DNA from 2 places in the Bacillus sp. z50 genome. Region 2 is predicted to be linked to the other one. Evidence: predicted binding sites of a transcription regulator. Region 2 holds the regulator's gene; the other holds the start of a gene.
The links. The regulator Rex, encoded in region 2, represses fermentation and respiration genes when NADH is low (regulators of the CRP and FNR family bind a similar motif). The targets are predictions, from matches to a motif close to TTGTGAAATATTTCACAA.
Positions count from the first base shown of each region.

Region 1: AC4G3N_RS15105 (DUF1641 domain-containing protein) is a predicted target of Rex. The motif match lies at 1,548-1,565, and genes of this name have one in related genera.

Region 1 covers NZ_JBZFQL010000005.1:192,974-197,292, forward strand. Annotated here, with positions in the region: gene AC4G3N_RS15100 (Na/Pi cotransporter family protein) at 1-1,286, shown strand, start outside; gene AC4G3N_RS15105 (DUF1641 domain-containing protein) at 1,654-2,079, shown strand; gene AC4G3N_RS15110 (NAD(P)/FAD-dependent oxidoreductase) at 2,169-3,350, shown strand; gene AC4G3N_RS15115 (flavodoxin domain-containing protein) at 3,623-4,102, shown strand; gene AC4G3N_RS15120 (TetR/AcrR family transcriptional regulator) at 4,159-4,319, opposite strand, start outside.
Region 2 covers NZ_JBZFQL010000008.1:81,190-85,508, reverse strand. Annotated here, with positions in the region: gene AC4G3N_RS17750 (ABC-F family ATP-binding cassette domain-containing protein) at 1-767, opposite strand, end outside; gene AC4G3N_RS17745 (redox-sensing transcriptional repressor Rex) at 1,407-2,066, shown strand; gene AC4G3N_RS17740 (YdiK family protein) at 2,103-2,315, opposite strand; gene AC4G3N_RS17735 (CPBP family intramembrane glutamic endopeptidase) at 2,312-3,043, opposite strand; gene groES (co-chaperone GroES) at 3,344-3,628, shown strand; gene groL (chaperonin GroEL) at 3,686-4,319, shown strand, end outside.

The DNA.
Region 1 (4,319 bases), on a different contig from region 2:
TTATCTTTGTCGGTGCATTTTTATTATTCTTCTTTAAAAACCAAAAGCTGCACAACTTCGGTCAAATCCTATTTGGATTCGGATTATTATTCTATGGCCTAGAGCTTATGAGCAGTGGAATGAAGCCTCTACGTACCTTCGAATGGTTTCATGATCTAACTGTCAGCTTAAGTGATTATTCCATACTCGGTGTTGTAGTAGGAACAGTCTTTACATTATTAGTACAAAGCTCCAGTGCTACAATCGGAATCCTTCAGGGATTATTTGGTGAAGGGCTTATTGACCTGCAAGGTGCCTTACCGGTACTATTCGGAGATAACATCGGAACAACTATCACTGCCCTTCTTGCATCGATTGGTGCATCAGTTGCCGCTAGACGTGCTGCTTGTGTACACATACTTTTCAATGTGTTCGGTACAATCATTTTTATGATTTTGCTCGTTCCATTTACGTCCCTTATTGGCTGGTTCCAACAAACACTTGGACTAAATCCGGAAATGACCATTGCCTTTGCACATGGAACATTCAACATTACAAACACACTGATCATGATTCCATTCATTGGTGTATATGCGTGGATTGTTACTAAACTCATTCCAGGAAAAGATACTGTTATTGAGTATAAACCAGAGCATCTGGATGAACGAATCATCGACCAATCTCCTTCTATTGCACTTGGACAGGCGAAAAAGGAAACTTTGCGAATGGGCGAGTTTGCTATTAAAGGATTGGAAGAAACGTATAACTACCTGTTAACTAATGAAACTGCTTCATTGAATACAGGTAATCAAATTGAAGAGGCTCTTAATAATTTAGATCACAAAATAACAGATTATCTTGTTAAAGTCTCCACAAGTTCACTGTCTGCTAATGAATCTGACGAACATAATATTCTAATGCATACCATCACTGATATCGAACGCATTGGCGACCATTTCGAAAATATTCTGGAATTTGCAGAGTATAAAAATACAAATAAAGCAACATTTACAGATGAGGCCACAGAAGGCATGTCTCAAATGTTCACACTAACTATAGAAGCGGTCAAAGAAGCGATGGCGGCAATAGAGAATCAAGATAAGGAAAGTGCCTATAAGGTACTCGAATTGGAACGTAAAATCGATAAGATGGAGCGCCAATTAAGAAAGCAGCATGTCATCCGTTTAAATAATGGATCCTGTTCTGCACAAGCAAGCCTTGTTTACGTTGATATTTTAAGTAATCTTGAACGCATCGGCGATCACGCTAAAAACATTGCCGAAACTATTATCGGTGAACAAGAATAAACAGAAAATAGACTCTCCTCGGAGAGTCTATTTTTTTCCCTTCATTCATTATTTCACTATTATAAAATGCCCTAAACACACTCTCTCCCCATTAACTATTTTAGATTTACACATATTTATCATCCTCAAAAATCCTCCTGTTTTCATTATTTATAAATCAAAATTACAACGGTAACTATTGATGAATGAAATATTTCACTATCAATATAGTGTAAATAGTATTCTTTTTGCTATGAAAGCGCTTTTTTCGAGCAAAAAGTTTTGTGAATTTATACACAAGGAGTATGCTTAAAGTAGAGGATTTATGGTTATATAAATATAACTAATTTAATTTTTCGCTATAACAAACAGAAATGGGGTATTTGCTATGTCAGACACAATGAAACAGCAATCAGAGACACAATCCTCTCCGGTTGCTTCACAAGAAGAATTGTTAAAACAATTATCAAAACCAGAGGTTCAGGAATCATTAGTTACACTATTAAATCAATTACCACAATTAACTGAAGTTGTAACAGCACTGAACAAATCATATGAATTCGCTCAATCCGTCGCTACTGATAAAGTATTAGTAAACGATTTTGCCAATACAGCGAAGGAATTTGCAGAGCCTGTTACGAAAACAGCCAAACATATAGCTGTCAATGCAATGGAAGCAAAAGAAAGAGCTGAACAAAGCAAAGAAGTGATCAGTGTGTTCGGTTTGATGAAAATGCTAAAAGATCCTCAAATCCAAAAGGTTCTTCGCTTTGCCAGCGCTTATCTTCAAGTAAGCAACGAACGTTCCAAATAAAAGCTTATTCATTTATACAAAAAGCACTTATTAAATGATTTTAATAAAATACTAGATTAAAAATATTACAAACAAGGGTGGAACATATCATGGCACAAGAAATTGTTATTTTAGGAGCAGGGTATGGCGGTCTTCTTTCAGCATTATCAGCACGTCAGCATTTAACATCTGAAGAAGCTACTATTACAGTTGTTAACCAATATCCGACACATCAAATCATTACTGAACTGCATCGTTTGGCAGCAGGCAATATTAGCGAAGGCAGAATTGCTATGCCATTAGATCGTTTGTTTAAAGGAAAAGATATTAATCTAATCATCTCTAAAGTTGAATCTATATCAGCAGATGAAAGAAAGGTAACCCTTTCAAGCGGAAAAATCTTAACCTATGATAAATTAGTCGTTGGATTAGGCAGCCAAACTGCTTATTTTGGCATTCCTGGACTTGAAGAAAATAGTATGGTCTTAAAATCAGCAGAGGATGCTAATAAAATTAACAAGCATATCGAAGATCGAATTAAAGAATATGCACAAACTAAAAATCCAGCCGATGCAACCATTGTAATCGGTGGCGGCGGACTAACCGGTGTTGAATTAGTTGGAGAAATTGCAGATACAACCCCTAAAGTAGCTAAAAAATATATGGTTGATCCTTCTGAGCTTAAATTTATCTTAGTTGAAGCAGGTCCAAAAATTTTACCTATGCTTCCTGATCATTTAATTGAACGTTCAATGACAAGCTTAGAGAATCGTGGAGTTCAATTCTTGACTGGACTTCCTGTCACAGGTGTAAACGGAAATGTGATTGAATTAAAAGATGGCCAACAAATTATCGCCAACACATTTGTATGGACTGGCGGTGTACAAGGCCTTCCTGTTATCGGCGAATCTGGTTTAGCAGTAGATCGTAACCGTGCTACTGTTAATGAATATCTACAATCTACTTCACATCCTGATGTTTATATTGCTGGTGACAGTGCAGTTGTCTTCCCTGCTCCTGGTGCGAGACCATACCCGCCAACTGCACAAATGGCTTGGCAAATGGGTGAATTGATTGGTTATAATATTGCGGCATCCATTAAGGGTACTCTTCCTGAAGTATTTGCTCCAGTAAACTCAGGAACATTAGCAAGTCTTGGACGTAAAGATGGCGTAGCCATTATTGGCGGGAACTCAACACCATTAAAAGGCTTACCGGCTACAATAATGAAAGAAGCAAGTAATATCCGTTATCTTTCACACATTAAAGGTTTATTCAGCATAGCCTATTAATAAATGTTAAATCCTGTCCGCTAAACCAGCGGACAGGATTTTTTATTGGCTTTATACACCTCTCTCTTGTCCTATTAACCTTTTCCATGGATAAGTAGCTGGCGGACCAATCAACTACTTGCGGCCAAAGATTATTTCTACAGATTGCCCTCTATCTCTAAAACCTAATGTCAGATAATATTAGAAGTTTCTGATATTTCCCCTTGGTAGGATGACAAAAAGGGTATATGCTTTATATAGACACGTCATCTTAGAAGGGAGCCATATTAGTCATGAACATATTGATTGCTTATGCTTCAAAAAGCGGAACTACAGAAACATGCGTACATATCCTTGAACAAGACTTTAATGGGCATGCAAAATTAGTTGATCTTACGCACACTGATCCTTCGCTGGATGCCTATGATACTGTTTTGATTGGCGGTCCCATCCGTTATGGGAAACTTCATTCGTCGGTTAAAAAATTCGTAAAAAACCATCTTAAAGATTTTAAACAGAAAGAGGTCGGTCTATTTATTTGCTGCGCTGATGTCGGAAATGCTGAAAAATACTTTCAAACCAACTTTCCAGATGAGTTACTTGAGCAAGCAACAGCAATTGACTGCTTCGGTGGAGAAATTCGTTCTCACGCATTGGGAATTTTCGAGAAATTCATTGCCAAAATAGCATTAAAATCGTACCCGGCAGACCAACAGCCTTCTATTCTTAAAGATAATATTCATATATTTGCAGATCGAGTGGAAGCTACCTGACTATAATAAAAAGCCTTGAACCTGTTTAGAACACACGTTCAAGGCTTTTACTTTGTTTATTTCAGTACACCATATTTAATAAAATGAAATTGACGCTCCATGTCTTTTCTTTTTTGGCTTACAGTCGAAAGATCATTTAACGCCAGGATAATTTGATTGAATGTGATAGTTCTCAATATCTCAATAACTTGAAACAATTCCTCTTTTATTTCAACCT
Region 2 (4,319 bases):
GCCTTTTGCTCTAAGTATCTGCTGTAATTCCCTGTATATTTCTTAATTGATGTTCGGGAAAGCTCCATTACTTGATGGACAACCTTATCAAGGAAATAACGATCATGGGAAACAATTAGGATAGCGCCAGGGTAAGATTGAAGATAGCCTTCGAGCCAGCTTAATGTATCGATATCAAGATGGTTGGTCGGCTCGTCTAGAATCAGTAAATCAGGTTTCGTTAATAATAATTTACCTAGTGCAAGCCTGGTTTTTTGGCCGCCGCTTAAGGAATTAATAGATGTAGTATAATCATAATCCGAGAAACGCAGACCGTGTAAGACAGAACGTACATCTGCTTCCATTTGGTAACCGCCAGAATTTTTAAATTGCTCCTGGAGACGATCGTAATCTTTTAATACCCGGTTATATTTTTGTTCATCATTGTAGACAGAAGGATCAGCCATAGATTTTTCCAATAATCTCAATTCATCTTCTTGTTTTTGTAAGCCTTCAAAAACAGAGATCATTTCATCCCAAATAGAGCGGTCTGATTGGAGACCGGTATTTTGAGCCAAATATCCAATCGAAACATCTTTTGGCTTATAGATCTCCCCACTGTCATGTGAAAGGTGACCTGCAATGATCTTAAGCAGGGTGGATTTTCCTGCACCGTTTCTGCCAACAAGTGCTATACGGTCTTTCGTTTGAACTTCGAGCTTAATAGTAGATAAAATTGCTTCAGCTCCATAATATTTGGATACATTATTAACTTGTAAAATAATCATATTCTCACCTCAAGAAGTACATACCTTAAGTGTAGCCTACTCTTGATAAGCACCGCAACTTAATAGAAAATTTGTGAATACTCACACAAAAATTACCAAAAATGATAGAAATATTATAGAATAGGAATAGGAGAATAAACTTTCAGTGAATTTACGTGCTTTATTAATCAGGAAAGATCCCATATGATTGGTATCGCGGAGGTAACCTGGAAACAATCAGAACCGCTAGTCCTAGTATTTTGCTCGAATATAAAAGTAACGAATCATTGATAAAAAAGCGGCGTATTATACATAGCTAAGATAGTTAGAATTATGGTAGTGAAGAAAACTTCTGATATAATTTCTATGTGATACCCGGGCACTCCAAGGATTAGATATTGATTTTATATGGAAAAAGGCTGAAAATATGAATAGATTAATTATTCGTATAATCTTAAAAACGAAAGTAAGAAATAACAGCTGTTTCAGCAATACTTGATTAACCTTATATGTTATGTGCAAAGCAATCGAAAAATCAATGGTTATTGAAGGAAACTATTTTCATTGGAAAACCGGGGGGTAAAACCAGTCGGGATTATCAAAGGCAGTTTTGATATATGGAGTAACGATTGACAAGAAAGAATAGGGAGAAGGGAATTAATTTTGCAGGAAAATACTAAAATACCGCAGGCTACAGCCAAACGACTTCCATTATATTATCGTTTTATACAAAATCTACACGCGTCAGGAAAACTACGAGTTTCTTCCGCAGAACTAAGTGAAGCTGTTAAAGTAGATTCAGCTACTATACGAAGAGATTTCTCGTACTTTGGTGCTTTAGGTAAAAAAGGGTATGGTTACAATGTTAATTATCTATTATCCTTCTTTAGAAAAACTCTCGATCAAGATGAGATTACAAAGGTAGCTCTAATTGGAGTCGGGAATCTAGGTACAGCTTTCTTAAATTATAATTTTATGAAAAATAATAATACAAAGATTGAAATGGCGTTTGATGTTTCTCCTGATAAAGTAGGAACCCTTATAGGGGATGTTCCGCTCTATCATATGGATGAACTGGAGAAAAAACTTGAAAAGCAAGATATTAGTGTAGCTATTTTAACAGTTCCATCACAGGTTGCCCAATCTATTACAGATCGTTTAGTGGCTGCGAACATTAAGGCTATTTTAAACTTTACGCCGGCACGTCTGAATGTGCCAGACAGCATTCGTGTCCATCATATTGACCTTGCAGTCGAATTGCAATCATTAGTATATTTTCTTAAACATTATCCATCCGGAAATACGGAAGATACAGAATAAAAAATCTCGAAGGTTTTCCCTCCGAGATTTTTTTTGTTATTCTTTTGGTTTTTCACTTTTCATTTTCTTTATTTGCTTATGAATCATCACCAAGCGGATTCCTGAACCAACATCAAGTGTAGCCAGTATGATCAGGAAATAGGTAAAGAAATCCCAACCGCTGCGTGATACATTTTGAACAGCAAAAAATATAAAAATAGCACCTAAAATTAAGTAAGTCGTTGCCATATACAACGGTGAACGTCTCATAACAAACCTCCGATAAAGCTTTGAACTTTATTAAGCTCTTCCATATTTTTTAATATATCATCTTTGTAAAGTGATTGTACGATTACAACTAATGTATTCATAGTAATGTGGGCAAAAATAGGAACAAGGATTCTCTTTGTTTTAACATATAAATAAGCAAATGTGAATCCCATTGCTGTATAAAGCAGGATATGTACAAATTCCATGTGAGCAACGGCAAAGATCAGTGAACTGATTAACGCGCTCAGGAAGAAATTCAATCGCTTGTGTAATGTGCCAAAGATAATTTTCCTAAAGACAATCTCTTCTAAAAATGGCCCAAGTACAGAACTGACTACCATAACAAGCGGTACTGCCTCAATGAGACCGAGTATATTCTGTGTATTTTCAGACCCGGTAGGAATACCAATAATTCGTTCGATATTACCAGCTATAGATTGTGAAAACAAAGCAAGAAATACTCCGCCAATTGCCCAGCCGATCGAAGCTCCCACACTTGCCTGATCGCCTAAGCTTCTATTATTTTTTTCATATCTCAGTAGGACTAGAGTAATGATAGAAGCCAGAATAAAGCTTATAACAATCCAATACCCTGCAGCCAATACTTCTATCCGTTCCGCGGGGATATTCGTGTTCGATAAGAAAACCAGCATAATTGGGATACCAAGAATAGAAGAAAATTGCATGGCAATATAGGTAATGAGAATTGACCAGTAATATTTTTTCAAATAGAAAAACTCCCTTAATCTTTTATATAGATATTAGATTGCGTATATCTTTAATTTTAACCGTTTTTACCTCATAGTTACAATTGCGAAACATTTTCCTTCTCTTCATCTACCAAACTGAAATAAAAAGGATATTTAGACCTTATTTGGGTAAGATAAATAAATGGTGATAAAATTTAAAAATTTTAACTAATATTACTTGCAAATCATTGGTTCTTTATTTAAACTATAAATTGTGTTAGCACTCAACGATGATGAGTGCTAATAAAAATGGAGATAACTTTAAGGAGGTAGTTTTACTTGTTAAAGCCACTAGGAGATCGCGTTGTGATTGAACTTGTCGCACAAGAGGAAAAAACTGCAAGCGGCATCGTGTTACCAGACACTGCCAAAGAAAAACCATCTGAAGGCAAAATTGTAGCGGTAGGAACAGGCCGTGTCCTTGAGAATGGTGAGCGAGTAGGATTGGAAGTATCTGAAGGCGATCATATTATCTTCTCTAAATATTCAGGTACAGAAATTAAATACGAAGGTAAAGAATACTTAATTTTACGTGAAAGCGACATTTTGGCCGTTATTGCTTAACGAAAATGTCGATTAAAAAATAAGACATAACAAAAAAATCGAGGAGGTAATTTACGTATGGCAAAAGATATTAAATTTAGTGAAGAAGCTCGCCGCGCTATGTTACGTGGGGTAGATGCATTAGCTGATACAGTAAAAGTTACACTTGGACCAAAAGGACGTAACGTTGTTCTTGAAAAGAAATTCGGTTCCCCACTTATCACAAATGATGGTGTAACAATCGCAAAAGAAATCGAGCTTGAAGACGCGTTTGAAAACATGGGTGCTAAATTGGTTGCAGAAGTAGCAAGCAAAACAAATGAAATTGCTGGTGACGGTACAACTACTGCAACAGTTCTTGCCCAAGCTATGATTCGTGAAGGATTGAAAAACGTAACAGCTGGCGCTAACCCAATGGGCGTTCGTAAAGGGATTGAAAAAGCTGTTTCTGTTGCAATTGAAGAATTACAAGCAATCTCCAAACCAATCGAAGGCAAAGAATCCATTGCACAAGTTGCTGCGATTTCTTCTGCTGACGAAGAAGTTGGCGCTCTAATTGCTGAAGCAATGGAACGCGTTGGTAACGACGGAGTTATCACAATCGAAGAATCCAAAGGATTTACAACTGAACTAGATGTAGTAGAAGGTATGCAATTCGACCGTGGATATTCTTCTCCATACATGGTAACAGATTCCGATAAAATGGAAGCTG